One region of the Exiguobacterium sp. s183 genome, then DNA from elsewhere that is predicted to be linked to it. Evidence: predicted binding sites of a transcription regulator. Region 1 holds the regulator's gene; each other region holds the start of a gene.
What was found. Region 1 encodes Rex, which represses fermentation and respiration genes when NADH is low (regulators of the CRP and FNR family bind a similar motif). Its sites were predicted from a motif close to TTGTGAAATATTTCACAA; they were not measured.
Positions count from the first base shown of each region.

Region 2: the regulator Rex is predicted to act here: its motif matches at 1,962-1,979, upstream of KNP62_RS01205 (L-lactate dehydrogenase).
Region 3: the regulator Rex is predicted to act here: its motif matches at 1,769-1,786, upstream of KNP62_RS04135 (formate/nitrite transporter family protein).

Region 1 covers NZ_JACSKN010000011.1:6,877-12,163, reverse strand. The annotation lists gene KNP62_RS15110 (hypothetical protein) at 1-162, opposite strand, end outside; gene tatC (twin-arginine translocase subunit TatC) at 294-1,082, opposite strand; gene tatA (twin-arginine translocase TatA/TatE family subunit) at 1,086-1,304, opposite strand; gene KNP62_RS15095 (redox-sensing transcriptional repressor Rex) at 1,304-1,960, opposite strand; gene KNP62_RS15090 (ABC-F family ATP-binding cassette domain-containing protein) at 2,111-4,012, shown strand; gene KNP62_RS15085 (hypothetical protein) at 4,009-4,416, shown strand; gene KNP62_RS15080 (hypothetical protein) at 4,465-5,031, opposite strand; gene tsaD (tRNA (adenosine(37)-N6)-threonylcarbamoyltransferase complex transferase subunit TsaD) at 5,046-5,287, opposite strand, start outside.
Region 2 covers NZ_JACSKN010000001.1:243,235-248,521, forward strand. The annotation lists gene KNP62_RS01185 (1,4-alpha-glucan branching protein domain-containing protein) at 1-321, shown strand, start outside; gene rpmG (50S ribosomal protein L33) at 406-570, shown strand; gene KNP62_RS01195 (5-formyltetrahydrofolate cyclo-ligase) at 625-1,179, shown strand; gene KNP62_RS01200 (DUF92 domain-containing protein) at 1,158-1,928, shown strand; gene KNP62_RS01205 (L-lactate dehydrogenase) at 2,098-3,054, shown strand; gene KNP62_RS01210 (rhomboid family intramembrane serine protease) at 3,177-4,226, shown strand; gene KNP62_RS01215 (M42 family metallopeptidase) at 4,239-5,261, shown strand; gene KNP62_RS01220 (YqgQ family protein) at 5,258-5,287, shown strand, end outside.
Region 3 covers NZ_JACSKN010000001.1:769,593-774,879, reverse strand. The annotation lists gene mutL (DNA mismatch repair endonuclease MutL) at 1-811, shown strand, start outside; gene KNP62_RS04140 (50S ribosomal protein L25/general stress protein Ctc) at 984-1,634, shown strand; gene KNP62_RS04135 (formate/nitrite transporter family protein) at 1,847-2,677, shown strand; gene KNP62_RS04130 (anaerobic ribonucleoside triphosphate reductase) at 2,869-4,719, shown strand; gene nrdG (anaerobic ribonucleoside-triphosphate reductase activating protein) at 4,697-5,152, shown strand; gene KNP62_RS04120 (fumarylacetoacetate hydrolase family protein) at 5,207-5,287, shown strand, end outside.

The sequences.
Region 1 (5,287 bases):
CATTCCGACAAAAAAGAAGATATAGCCAGTCACGAGTAGCAACGACGAAACGATGAATTGACGTCGCAATCGAGATTGTATAGAGAAAAATAAGAAAAACAGTAAGATGGTTGTCATCGTGCCTAGCAATATAAAGTCCTCTCCGTTGTACTCCCGAATCATCGTGCATCCTCCCTTACATATGTGCCTCGTTTTATTATAGCATACAAAATGGAAAAATTTCTCAATCACTCGTATCCTATCATAACAGTATGTCACAACAAAAAAGCATCATTCCACTTACGGAACGATGCTCATTTTTCATTCATCTGTTTCATTAAATCCATCTGTTCTTGCACCATCGCCTCTTTTTCCCGGCGTAGCACCCCTTTGTAGGTGATACGTGAAATCGATAAACTGATTTCATATAGGAAGAAGAGTGGTAACGACACCATAAGGTGCGACGTCAAATCCGGCGGTGTGATGAATGCCGCGATCACGAATAGGGCGAAGTATGCGTACTTTCGAATCTTTGATAAGAAGTACGGGGTCACGACACCAATTCGGGTCAAGAACATCGTCACGACCGGCAACTGGAACAATAGACCAAACGGAATCGTCAGTTGCAGCAAGAACGTGAAGTAATTGTTCGCCCCGATGATTTGTTCGAGTCCGAGGTCTTGCCCGAGGTCCGTCGAGATATCGAGGACGAGCGGGAATAACCAGTAGTAGGCGAACGCAAGGCCGATCAAGAACAATCCGAAGATGATCGGGATATAGGCAAGGGTACCTTTCCGTTCATTCGGATGCAGACCGGGTGCGACAAACGCCCACACTTGATACAGTAGGAATGGGCTCGCCGCAATCAGGCCGATGATGAGCGCCAAGTTCAAGTAAATCATGAGCGGGTCCGCGACCCCAAAGGCGTTCAGTTCGAGCCCGCGTTCGACGAGATCTTCTTGCAAGTACGCGAGTACATATTTGACACTCGGCAAAGCCATCAAAAAGAAGGCAAAGACGACAAATGCAGATAGCATCAGTCGTCTCCGCAGCTCTGTCAAGTGATCGGTGAGTTCCCGCTCTTGATCAGGTTGATGATTCATGGCTTACTGCTCTTTCTTTTCGATAGCTTTCTTGTCGTTCTCGTCGTGCTCGTTCATCATGCCGTTCGTTGCATTTTTGAACTCACGAAGCGTTTGTCCGGCCGCGCGACCAAACTCCGGTAATTTCTTCGGTCCGAAGATGATGAGCGCGATGATGGCGATGATGAATAGACTCGCCCCACCCGGAATCCCGACGACGAGTGATGATGCTAGTAATTCCATTATTGATGGACCCCCTCAGCGGTTGGATAGTGTTGCATAAAGTAAATGAGTGACTGCAGCTCAATCGACAAATCGATATGATGGACGCGAACTGTGTCCGGTACGGTAAGTCGTGCCGGTGTGAAGTTCAAGATGCCCTTGATGCCGAAACGGACCAAGTCGTCTGCGACGGACTGCGCATAGGCAGAAGGTACCGTCAAAATGGCGACGTCGATCTTGTTTTGCTTCATGATCTGTTCCATCTCATCGACATGATGAATCGGGACGCCTGACATCGTCGTGCCGACTTTTGTCTCGTCTGCGTCGAACCCGACGACGATATGTGTGTTATTGTTTTTAAGGAAGTTATAGTTGACGAATGCCGTCCCAAGGTGACCGACCCCGACCAAGGCGACATTCGTAATCTCGTCCTGATTCAGTGTCTTTCGGAAAAAGTCTAACAGATACTGCACGTTATAGCCATATCCCTTTTTACCGAGCGCACCGAAGTACGAGAAATCACGGCGAATCGTAGCCGAATCGACCTTGACCGCCTCACTCAGTTCTGCTGAAGAGACACGCTGTTTACCTGACGCGTGCAGGCTTTGAATAAATCGATAGTATAGTGGCAACCGTTTGGCTGTCGCTTGTGGAATCTTTGGTTCGTTTTGACTCAACGGAAAGAGCCTCCTTTTTACGACACGTTACAAACGAATCTGAATTTCATACACCTTGATTGTAAACGAATTCACATGACCACTCAACGAATATACCTAAAATCGCTGAAAAATACAGTATACTAAATAGAGAGAAAGGGGTTTTTTCACTTGATCCTACTGCAAGTCAATAACTTATCCAAATCCTTCGGCGTCGAGCCGATTTTAGAAAACGTCAAACTCGAAATCCAAGAAGGCGAACGCGTCGCCCTCGTCGGCCGAAACGGGGCCGGGAAGTCGACGCTTTTGAAAGTAATCGCCGGTGAATATAACTATGACTCTGGGGACATCATGAAGCCAAAAGACGTCACAATCGGCTATCTCGCCCAAGACTCAGGGCTCGAATCCGACGAGACGATCTGGAACGAGATGCTCACCGTCTTCACGGACTTGATCGAGCAAGAGAAGACGCTCCGTCGCATGGAAGCCGACATGGGATCCGAACGGATTCTAAACGACGCCGCTGCGTACGAACGCCTCCTCTCCTCTTACGATGAAGAACAACACACGTTCAAAGAGCGCGGCGGTTACCAGTATGAAGCGACGATCCGCTCGGTCCTTCACGGGATGCGCTTCTATCCGGACGACTTCGAGCGCCGGATCGACACGCTCTCTGGTGGACAACGGACACGTCTCGCCTTGGCAAAGATGCTCCTTCAAAGTCCCGACCTGCTCATCTTGGACGAGCCGACGAACCATTTGGACATCGAGACGCTCGCCTGGCTAGAGAAGTACTTGAGCGGCTATAAAGGTGCCGTCCTCATCGTCTCCCACGACCGATACTTCCTCGACCGCGTCGTCTCGGTTGTCTATGAGCTGTCACGTCATCGGAGCCGCCGCTTCGTCGGGAACTACACGAAGTATCTCGAACAAAAGGCCGCTCTCTACGAACAAGAGAAGAAGCAGTTTGAGTCGCAACAAGAAGAGATTGCCAAGATGCAGGACTTCATTCAGCGAAACATCGCCCGGGCGACGACGACGAAACGGGCGCAAAGCGTACGGAAGCGTCTGGAGAAAGTCGACCGTCTCGATGCTCCGGACGGTGACGAACGCAGTGCTGTCCTCTCGTTCTCCATCAAACGACAGAGCGGGAACGATGTGTTGAGCGCGAGTGACCTCGCCATCGGTTATGAAGAACCGATCGCCCAAAATCTCCGTTTCCAGCTACAGCGCGGGGAATCCGTCGCTCTCGTCGGTCCGAACGGGGTCGGAAAATCGACACTTCTCAAAGTATTGACGAAACAACAAGCCGCTCTTACCGGTGATATCCGCTACGGGACCGGCGTCGAGATTGGCTACTACGATCAGGAGCAGCAGAACTTGTCGGACGCGAACCGTGTCATCGACGAGATTTGGAACGACTGGCCACTCATGCGCGAGCAAGAAGTGCGGAGTCTTCTCGGACAGTTCCTCTTCAGCGGCGATGACGTCATGAAGCGTGTCCATGAATTATCAGGTGGCGAACGCGCACGACTCACGTTGGCCAAGCTGAAGCTCGAGCAACCGAACCTCCTCATTTTGGACGAGCCGACGAACCACTTAGACCTCGACTCGAAGATGATCTTAGAGAACGCCCTTCTCGACTATCCAGGTACGATTCTCTTCGTCTCGCACGACCGCTACTTCATCGACCGTCTCGCGACGCGTGTGTTAGAAATCACGCCGAACGGCATCGACGAGTATCTCGGTGACTATTCGTACTACGTCGAGAAGAAAGAAGAACTCGAAGAACTCGCGAGACTCGCCCGTGAAGAGACGAAGCAGGTCGTCGTGAAAAAACAGCGTGCCGATAAGGAACAACAACGGGAAGAGCGCCGCATCAAACAGCGCATCGAAGAGATTGAGCTGGCAATCGAGCAACATGAGAATCGTCTCGACGAGATTGAACAGTTGCTTTGTGAGCCGGATGTCTTCAACGACTTCGCCCGTGCCCAGGAGTTGTCGACCGAATCGGACGCAGCGAAAGAATCCATCACCGCACTCTATGCGGAATGGGAGGAACTCCATACATGATGCGTACACGTGCCATGCGAATCGAGTTCATTCAAGCGTTTCTCACGGGACTGGCCTATATCGTGCCAACCGGGACCGAGTTCGTATCTGAACTCATCCGCGGGGAGCCGACGATCGTCCCTTCTATTCTTTTTTACTTTTTACCGGTCGTGATCGGCTTCATCATTCAGACGTGGCCTGGGATTCTACTCAGTCTTTTCAGTGGCCTGCTCATGAGCACACTCTTCATCCGTATCGTCGTCTGGCCGGTCGATGTGACGGTTCACACGTTCTATGCACCGGGATCCGTGTGGGCCCACTTTTATGAAGAGACGCTCTTCATGTGGATCCTCGCACTTCTCGTGTTCATCGTGAGCCGCATCAACACGTGGCATCGGGAGAATTATCGACAACCGAAAGCTTGAACAGCAAAAAAGAGGTCAGCGTTTTTAATTCGCTGGCCTCTTTTTATATTAGAAGTATCGTAACGGTTGGAATCCCACCGTATGGAAATCGAGCTTCGTCCCGTCCTCGGCGATAAAGAAGACCGCCTCGTTCGTATCGACGTCACGTGTGAACACTTTATAGAACGTCATCGGTTTTTCGTCATTCGTCACATAGCGTGCCTCGTGTGTCGAGATGACTTGAGCGAACAGTTGCTGTTCGTCGAGCTCATCGATCAAATCATCAAACTTCGCAGCCTCTTCTTCTGTTGCCTCGCGACCCCGCTCAATTTCATAGTAAGCATCGCTCGCTTTTGGCTGAACACCGAGATTGCGATCAACGACGATCACACGCTCTGGTTCTTGGTCGATGACACTCGCGTAACCATACAACGACTCGATGAGCGTATTCTCTCCGGTCACACGACCGATACCTTCTAATGACTCTTCTCCAGTCAACGACTTCACTCGTGTCTCTTCTGGCACAATTTCCTCTTGATAGGCGATATTGTAAGCGCGGATGATTTCTCGTACTTGTAAAAACGTCGCGACGACGAGTAGTACGATGAGTCCTCCAATGATGATGCGTTTCGTCATGTCTCTATTTCCCCCTAGACTGTCATGCTCTCTTCTAAGGATAACCCAGGAACCGCATTCATCGCTAGTGTATCGCGCTTCCCGCGCACATACGCGTGATGTGCCGCGACCCCGATCATGCCGGCATTGTCTCCACAAAGATCGAGTGGTGGGATGACAAGTTGAATCCCTTCAGCAGCAGTCGCTTCTTGAAGCGCAGCGCGGAGTCCACGGTTTGCCGCAACACCACCGGCAACGAGTAATTGTTTCGCTCCCT
Region 2 (5,287 bases), on a different contig from region 1:
TCATTCAAAGTGATTCATCACTTTGATTGGATGACGATTCCTGCTGCAAGAGAACTTGCGCAATCACTTGCGCTTCCGTTATACTCAACTATGTTGTCCTTTGAAGCGACACGGAACCCGCACGGGCACGGTGGTTTATTCGATGCGATCCATCGTATTGAAAACAGTGTGTTCTCGTCAGCGGAGTACGTTTATGTCGGCGAAGAGCTCTCGATGAACGACCTGAAACAATGGTATAAAGTAAGCGAGAATGTCAACACATGCCTACCTCTTGAATCTTCTCCTTACGGACAGGAATCAATGAAAAAGAACGTGAAATAACCTTGCTTTTTCATAAGAAACTTGGTAGGATAATTGAGTATGCTTAGACTGTAAAGCAAAAGCACTTGATACAACATCATTAAGATGGGAGTGAAAGAAATGCGCGTTAAAATTACATTAGCTTGCACAGAAACAGGCGATCGCACGTACATCACGAAGAAAAACAAACGTAACAACCCAGAGCGCCTTGAGTTGCGCAAATACAACCCACGTCTCCGTCGTCACACGCTTTACCGCGAAGTGAAGTAATGAGGGACCGGCCGTCACATATGTGGCGGCTTTTTTTGTAAGGAGGAATGCGTTGTGGAAGACAAAGCAGCGTTAAGACGAACGGTTCATCAGTATATTAAACAAATGAATAATCGCCAACGAGTTGACCGAATCATCCATCAGCAGTTGTTCGCAACAGAGATGTGGAAAGAAAGCCAGACGATTGCCGTGACATCGTCACTTCCGCTTGAAATCGATACATCGCCAATCATTCATGAAGCGTTTGAAGCAGGAAAAACGGTGTGCGTCCCGAAAGTAACGGAGCAGGGGTTAACGTTTCATATTATTCATTCAGTAGATGACCTTGAGACAGGCGTCATGAATATTTTGGAGCCGACGACCCCGCCGACGACGAAAAGCATCGACCTCTGTCTTGTCCCGGGAAGGGTATTTGACCGGTCTGGATATCGAATCGGTTGGGGTGGAGGATACTATGACCGATTTTTACGTACATATGAAGGGGAGACGGTTTCATTAGCGTACTCCGTTCAATTGGTCGATCAAGTACCGACTGAACCACATGATCTACCTGTTCAGTGGATTGTGACAGAAAAGGAGATGATTCAATGTTCGCCATATTTGTTGTAACTTGTATCGTCGCCTTTCTCGGGTATCGGTTACGCTCCTTGACGATCTCGGGAGCCTTCTTGACAGTGGTGACGGGGGTATTGATCGGGTTATCGTTTGGTTGGTTCGGCCTCTATTTACTCGGCGTATTCTTCTCGACATCTTCACTTGCATCAAAATATCGATCTCGTGATAAACAAAATGTAGATGACATTGTCGAAAAAACGGGAGCGCGCGACGCCATTCAAGTGTTAGCAAACGGTGGGGTAGGGATTCTCTGTGCCCTCGGTTACTTACTGACAGATGACCTCGTCTATCTTTATATGTACATCGTGTCCATTGCGGCAGCGACGAGTGACACGTGGGGATCTGAATTCGGTGTCCTCGCAAAACGTAAACCGCGCTTCATGTTCACGTTTAGAGAAGTTGAGCCGGGAACGAGCGGTGCCGTTTCAACATTTGGGACGGTCATGTCGATTGTAGGCGCATTCGTGATTGTTTGCTCTTCTCTCCTGTTTGTTGAATTGGATATGACATTACTGTTGGCGCTTTGGGGAATCGGACTGAGTGGGAGTGTCATCGATACATTGCTCGGGGCGACGGTTCAACGGAAGTTTCGCTGTACAGTTTGTGGAAAGCTGACGGAAAAGAAAGTTCATCATCAAGTTCCTACAACATATGTGTCAGGGTGGCGTGTGCTAGGGAATGATGCAGTCAATTTTTTATCCGTTCTTGGAGCGGCGTCTATTTGTTTTTTGGTATTCGGATGAGGGTAGTACAGAAAATGAAGATGTTTCAAATGAATGTGAATGTTGTCACAATATCGCCAAAGTGAAAACGGTTTCCACTGTAGTTAGGGTTTGTGAATGATGTTACAATCTTGTTGTAACAGAGATAACAAAAACGTGAAACAGATTGATCGAAGGGTGGAGAATCAATATGGAAACATTAAATCATGCTAAAGTAACGCGCGTCGCACTTGTAGGGGCAGGGGCAGTTGGAGCGAGCTTTGCGTACCAGTTAACGACAGCAAGCCTTTGTGAAGAACTCGTCATCATTGACATCAACAAGGCAAAAGCAGAAGGGGAAGCGATGGACTTGAACCACGGCGTCTCGTTCGCGTCTTCACCGATGCGTGTATGGGCAGGGGATTACGCAGACTGTGGTGTAGCAGACATCGTCGTCATTACTGCAGGTGCACCGCAACGTCCAGGTGAGACTCGTCTTGACCTTGTCGAAAAAAATGCGAAGATCATGAAATCGATGATTTCAGATATTATGGATTCTGGTTTTGATGGCATTATCATTATCGCCTCAAACCCGGTCGACATTATGACACATTTGGCTTGGAAGTATTCAGGACTACCTAAACATCGCGTCTTCGGCTCAGGAACTGTACTCGACACGTCGCGTTTACGTTACATGCTTGGCGACTATTTCAATGTCGACCCACGTAACTGTCATGCCTATATCATGGGTGAGCACGGTGACACTGAGTTTGCTGCTTGGAGTAATGCTCGTATCTATGGAAAGTCTGTTGAGCAGTTACTTGAAGAGCATGATGAATATAACTGGCAAGACCTTGAAGACATATATGTGAACGTACGTGATGCGGCTTATCACATCATCGAACGTAAAGGTGCGACATACTATGCCATTGGACTCGGATTACTCCGTTTGGTCAAAGCGGTCCTTCGTAATGAGAACACGTTGCTGACAGTCGGTGCTCATCTTGATGGGGAATACGGTTTACACGATATTCATATCGGGGTACCGGCAATCATCAACCGTCAGGGCGTGCGTGAGGTCGTTGAGATTGAGTTGTCAGAAGAAGAACATCAAAAAATGCAACATTCTGCGAACGTCCTAATGAAAACGATGGAACCTGTCTTGTAATTGCGATATATGAGTGCCCGTAGCCGTAAAGGTTGCGGGTTTTTTTGTACGTTTGAGGCAAGCCACGACTTTGTCGTGAGGTACAACGTGATTTACAATAGAATGAGAGAGGAGGGATTTTGTTGGCGACTTGCTTCTGGGAAGACATTTATCAAGCGGTCGAGAACGGTGGACGAATCGAAGGGATATTAGAACCGTCCCGTGCAGTCATCTTGTTTGATACAAAAGCAGGTGATCGCTATGACTTATACGTTCAAACTGAAAAAGCGTGGGCGAATCATGTCGGTACTGACATTAACGCAATCTTGAGCGCCTTTCGTCTGTCTCGTATTGGACGAAAGCGTTTGACGATTCACATATATGGTGACCGTCTCGTTGATGAAGAGCGGGTCGACTCCATGACGTTCCCGATTCCAGCGAGAGTGACAGTATCTCGCTCGATTTGTACACCTACGATGGAGGACGACCGTTTTCGACTGCTCGCGGTTGCAATGGATCGAAAGAAGAAAGCGGAGTTAAAGAAACGATTCTCCTTTGGTAAACCGCAAGTAGTTTACGGCTTGATGTTCATCACGTTTTTAGTCATGTGGCTAGCTGAATCAGTCGGTTCGACATTCGACCCGAACACGTTGATCGCATTCGGTGCGAAAGTGAACCCACTCATCGAAGAAGGGGAATGGTGGCGGTTAATTACGCCAATGTTTCTGCATATCGGATGGTTCCATTTTGCCATCAATATGTTTGCGCTCTGGTCACTTGGTCCGCTCGTTGAACGAATGTACGGCTCCCTCCGCTTTTTCATCATCTACGTGGTCGGTGGGATTTTAGCGACGACAGCATCGTACGCGTTCAGTGAATCCATTTCAGCGGGGGCATCAGGAGCCTTATTTGGTTTGGTCGGTGCCTTACTCTATTTTGGACTGCGGGATCGTTCGCTCTTTATGAAGACACTCGGACCTCCGCTCTTTATTATGTTAGGATTAAATGTAGGACTCGCGTTCGTATTGGGTGCGAACTTGGATCATTTTGCACACGCGGGTGGTTTACTAGGTGGATTCGTCGTCTCTGGTGTCGTCGGATTGCCTGATGAGGAAAATCGAACACAACGCATCTTATTTTCTGTGCTCACGGCCATGTTGTTTGGTCTACTATACGGGTATGGATCTTGGTAAGGGGAGAATATGATGATAGAAACACTGAAAACATTAGTTGAAATCCCGAGTCCGTCTGGTATGACGGAGGAGGCGATCGGATTTGCAGAAAATAAACTCCAAACACTCGGTGTGAAGACGTCTCGTTTACATAAAGGGGCGTTGCTCGCGACGTTCCCAGGACGTTCGGACGAGGCGCGTCTTTTGACGGCGCACGTTGATACCCTTGGGGCGATGGTCAAGGACATCTTGCCGAGCGGACGCATACGTCTCACGCAAGTGGGTGGATACGCTTGGACGGCGATCGAAGGAGAAAACTGTCTCATTCATCGCGAGGAGGGGGAGGCGATCGAAGGAACCATCCTCGTCCATCAGTCGAGCGTTCATGTGTATAAAGACACGAACTCTGCAGAACGCTCTGCTTCAAACATTGAAGTTCGATTGGATGAGAAAGTCCATTCTCGTGAAGATGTGACGGCACTTGGAATTGAAATCGGTGACTTTGTGTCATTTGATCCACGATTCAAGGTGACGTCTTCCGGATACATCAAATCTCGTCATTTGGACGACAAGGCTTCTGTGGCCATCTTGTTAGACCTAGCTAAAGATTTGGTTAATGATGATTTGCCACATACGGTCCACTTCTTAATCTCGAATTATGAAGAAGTCGGATTCGGGGGGAATGCCGGCATTCCTGAAAATGTTGTGGAATACATTGCCGTCGATATGGGGGCGCTCGGAGATGGTCAACATTCAGATGAATATACGGTTTCGATTTGTGCCAAAGATTCATCTGGACCATATGATATTAGCTTGCGCCGTAAGTTTACTTCATTATGTAAGGCGCATGACATCGCTTATAAAGTGGATATCTATCCTTATTATGGCTCGGATGCGTCGGCTGCGATCCGTGCAGGCTACGATGTGAAGCACGCTTTGATTGGTCCAGGAATTGAGTCAAGTCATAGTTATGAACGGACACATGTGACGTCTATGGAAGCGACAAGAGAATTGTTAAATCGTTATGTCTTGTCAACGATGGAGGAAGAAGCATGAAAAACTTTTATGATGTCCAACAGTTT
Region 3 (5,287 bases), on a different contig from region 1:
AGAGCCAAAACCAAAACGAGAAACACCATCCGAACAGTCGAAACTCGATTTCTCGATGGAACCGCAACCTAAACAAGTAGATACGGTCGAGTGGAATTATCCGATTCCTCGCGAACGAAAAGAGTCGCTTACGTCTCCTTCCCAGTGGAACCCGGCGCCGCTCGTTCATGAACCAGAGCCAGAGATGCTCCAGGCAGAACAGGTCGAGGAACCCGTTCTTCAGTCCGAACGTCTTCCAGCATTAGACGTCATCGGACAATTGCATTCGAGTTATATCATCTGTGGAGCGGAAGACGGGATGTACGTGATGGACCAACATGCTGCCCAGGAACGCATCAAGTATGAATTGTTTTATGAGCAGTTAGGACGTCCAGAAAAAGAGTATCAACTCCTGTTGATTCCGTTGACGTTAGAGTTTACACAGGAAGAGACGCTCGCCATCGAAGAAGTGCTCCCGCTTCTAGCGGAAGCTGGCATTACGTTAGAACCGTTTGGGGGAAACACGTTCCTCGTGCGCGAGATTCCGACATGGTATCCGCAACATGACTTAGAGGGTACAATTCGTGATTTAGTGGAGATGGCGATTCAACAACGCTCGATTGACATCGCGAAATATCGTGAGGAGGCATCAATCCTCATGGCGTGTAAACGGTCGATCAAAGCGAATCATCCACTCAATATGGACATGATGCGACAATTGATTGAAGATCTTAGTCGAACGACTTCTCCTTTCACTTGTCCGCACGGTCGTCCGATTCTCGTGAAGTGGAGCACGTACGAACTCGAGAAGTTGTTCAAACGCGTCATGTAATCGTCTTGTTACCTTGTTTTAATACGATGTAACGTTTATTTACGAGTCCTCATGGGAAAACTATACACATGTCACTCAACGCATCGAGGTTGAGAGGTGGCTTTTTCACTGCCTCACCCTCAAGATGTCGACATGAAATGTATATCCATGTAGCATGTAGGAGGAAAAGAAAATGACGAACAAACTTCAAGTATCAAAACGAGAATTACGCCCACGCTCACTACGTACGAAGTTGCGTAACGAAGGAAAAGCGTTAGGAGTTGTCTATGGTTATAAAGTAGACAGCACGCCAATCGTGTTTGACGAGATGGACCTTCGTAAAATTCTTCGAGACCACGGTGACAACGCCTTGATTGAACTCCATTTCGATGGAAACAAAATCAACACGCTCGTGCACGGATCAGAAACAGATCCGTTCACAAACTTCTATCAACACGTTGAATTCATGGCTGTGAAGATGGATGAAGAGACAGAAGTCGAAGCAGATATCGCCCTCGTCGGCGACGCGAAAGGCGTCAAAGAAGGCGGATATCTTGCTCAGTCGCTCTATAAAGTGACGGTTTCTGCGACACCTGCCAACATCCCTGAACGCATCGAACTCGACGTGTCAGACCTCGAAATCGGTGACTCGGTGACGGTAGCGGACCTTCCAGAAGACAAATCGTACACGATTGTCTCTGAACCAGATATGCACATCGCCTCTGTAAATGAGCCGGTTGCTGAGGAAGAGGAAGAAACTGAATCAGAGGAAGGTTCGACTGAGGAAGAAGCTTCTGAAGGATCTTCTGAAGAAACAGAAGAATCGACTGAGGATAAAGAATAATTGTAAAGAAAGTGCTTCGAGAAATCGGAGCACTTTTTCTTTGTCACAAATCCGCCATATGTAAACGATTACGATGTGAACACTCTGTCAATTCCTTCTAGAGGTGATTGCCAACAGAGACTGTACAGTTTATATTGTTAATGATTTCACATATTCGAACTGATACTTTTCTATTTAATTATCCAGAAAGAAGGGTTTGTGACATGGCATCAATGGAAATCCATGCACTTGAATCATTACGGAAAAAAGCACAGGCTTCCTCGCAAATGATTCATTATCGTCCAATGGAATACTTTTTACGGGCAATGTTAGCCGGGATCTTTATCGGCTTTGCTTCAATCTTCACGTTGAAAGTCGTCAACGGTATGTATTTAGCGGAATCTCCGTTCACGACACTCATTGGGGGCTTCTCGTTCGGGATTGCGCTCGTTATGATCATCTATGGGGGAGCGGAGTTGTTCACGGGGAATACGATGTATTTCACGACGTCGACACTTCGCGGCTATACGACGCTCAGCGACACGATGCTCGTTTGGTTATTATGTTTCGTCGGGAACGCACTTGGGGGAATCCTATTCGCGTTACTACTTGCACCGACTGGTGTCATCCAAGAACTAGGGATGAACAACTGGCTGTTCTCAGTCGTCGAGGGGAAAATGCATCACACGACGGTCGAAATTTTCTTCCGTGCCATCTTCTGTAACTGGATGGTCTGTCTCGCTATTTTCTTACCGAAACAAATGAAAAATGAATTCGCTCAAATCTTCTCGATGATTTTCCTTGTCGCGGTCTTCTTCGCTTCAGGATTCGACCATGTTATCGCCAACTTCGTCTTATTCGCCTTGACGCTCGTCGTCCCACACCCTGAGACGATCAGTATGGCGGGTGCAATCCACAACTTGATTCCTGCGACGTTCGGTAACATTATCGGCGGCGCCCTCTTCATGGGAGCAATCTATACATGGCTCAACTCAAAAGGTCTCCGTGAGGCGCAAGAATTAGAGGAAGAAGTCGAATTAAAAGTTGTCAAAGCTGCTAAATAAATGACGTTTGTCACAAATAACGTTGGGCCTTGTCTTACCGAAGACGAGGCTCTTTTTTGTCGTATGCTCACACGTAAACTGTCACAATATCGACTCGTGACCATCAAGAAAAATACGTGTCATAATCTATATATAGGATTTAAAAAACATTTATGAATGTTTTTAATCCATATATAGTGAGGTGATGGGTTTTGAAATTATTGCAGTTGTATGAGGATGTCTGCGTCTTACCAGACCAAGACTTAGTACAAGAAAATGCGAATGTGGACGGAAAGTCCCCACTTGGGAAACTAGCACGACTCTCTTCAGAAGTGTCGAAAGAATTGTCGCAGACATACTTGATGTCGGAGCGATCAAAACAGGCCGTCACTGATAACTATTTATATGTGCACGACGCCGACTATTACATCACAGGATCGACGACATGTTGTCAAATACCACTCGGTCAATTATTAAAAGATGGATTCCATACGGGGCATGGAACAATCCGGTCGCCAAAGGACATTCGCTCCGCTATGGCGCTCGCATCCATCATCCTTCAAGCGAATCAAAATATGCAGCATGGGGGGCAAGCGTTCCCGATGTTTGACGTCGACTTGTCACCGTATGTCGAGAAGACATATGAGCGCCAATTGAACCGACTCCAATCACTCCCTGTTGAATGGGACAAGACACAATTGGAACAACTCGCAGAAGAAGAAACGATCTCGGCGACATATCAGGCGTGTGAGGCGTTCATTCATAATGCGAACTCGATGCATTCACGAGGTGGCGGTCAAGTCCCGTTCGTCTCGATCAATTACGGGACAGATACCTCAAAGTGGGGACGCATCCTTATTCGGGAGTTACTTCGTGCGACAGAACGTGGGTTAGGGAATGGGGAGACCCCGATTTTTCCCATTCAAATCTTTAAAGTAAAAGAAGGCATCAACTTCAACGAAGACGACCCGAACGTTGATCTTTTTCGTGAAGCGTGTCGCGTCACAGGCAAACGACTATTCCCGAACTTCTCCTTCATCGATGCCCCGTTTAATGCCGCATACTATGATGGGACACATGAATCTGAAGTGGCGTATATGGGTTGCCGCACTCGGGTTATGGGAAACCGACACGGAGAAGAGACATCAGTCGGTCGTGGCAATTTATCCTTCTCCACACTCAACTTGGTGAAGATGGCAATTGTCTCTGAATCACTAACTGACTTTTACCGTATTCTTAACCGATATGTCGACATCGGCATCGAACAGTTGATTGAGCGTTTCGAGTATCAATGCACGCGTCGCGCTGAAGAATTCCGTTTCCTTTACACACAAGGTGTCTGGCGTGGAAGTGAGCAATTACATATTCATGATGAGGTCCGAGATGTGCTGAAACAAGGAACGCTCTCACTCGGTTTCATCGGACTCGCTGAAACGTTGAAGGTGTTGACAGGCAGTACACATGCCGAGTCGCGTGAAGCGGAACGACTCGGTCTCGATATCGTCACGCACTTGGCCAATCGCATGCGTGCGGCAGCCGAAACGTACGACTTGAATTTTTCGTTGCTCGCGACACCGGCAGAAGGACTGTCAGGTAAATTTGTGACGCGAGACCAGGAAGACTTCGGCATGATTGACGGAGTGACAAATCGTGCCTTTTACACAAATTCTTTCCACGTACCTGTATATCAAACCGTGTCCATCCGCGAAAAAATCCGGATTGAGGCACCGTATCACGCGTTGTGTGACGCGGGACACATCTCTTATGTCGAAGTCGATGGCTCGCTTGCCCATAATGCGGAAGCGGTAGAATCGATTGTTCGCTTGATGCGCCAGCATGATATCGGCTACGGTTCCATCAATCACCCCGTCGACCGCTGCGGGAATTGCGGGCTTGAAGGCTTGATTGACGCGGCTTGTCCGACTTGTGGAGAAGATGAGAAAATCGAACGGATCCGTCGTATCACTGGCTATTTGGTCGGGACGATGGACCGCTGGAATACGGCGAAGCGAGAAGAAGAACGGGCGAGGGTGAAACACGATGCGCATTCTATCCGTCGTTGAAGAATCCGTCGTCGATGGACCAGGGATTCGAACAGTCATCTTTACTGCGGGCTGTCCTCACCACTGTAAAGGTTGTCACAATCCTTCCTCGTGGAATCCAGCCGGCGGTGAGGAAATCGAAGTGGATGAGATTGTCCGTCGCATCGAGCTCAGTGGTTGGGACGGCGTGACCATCTCAGGCGGCGAACCATTTCTTCAATCTGCAGAGTTAGCAAAACTCGTCAAGGCATGTAAGTCGCTCGGTAAAAATGTATGGGTGTATACGGGCTATACGATCGAACAGTTGGTAGCGATGCAAGATGGAGCCGTTCAAACGGTGTTAGACTACGCAGATGTGCTCGTTGATGGTCGCTTTGAACAGTCGCTACGAGACATGAGACTTCGCTTTCGTGGATCGAGTAATCAACGAATCATCTTTTTGAATAAAGTGTAATCGAGGCAGAAATGTCTCGATTTTTTTGTATAATGATGAAAAGGGGGATTTTTGATGAAATGGTGTAGTTTTGACATGCAAGAAGAGCGACGAGTAGGGATCATCGAGGGCGATTTCGTCTACGATGTCAGCAAT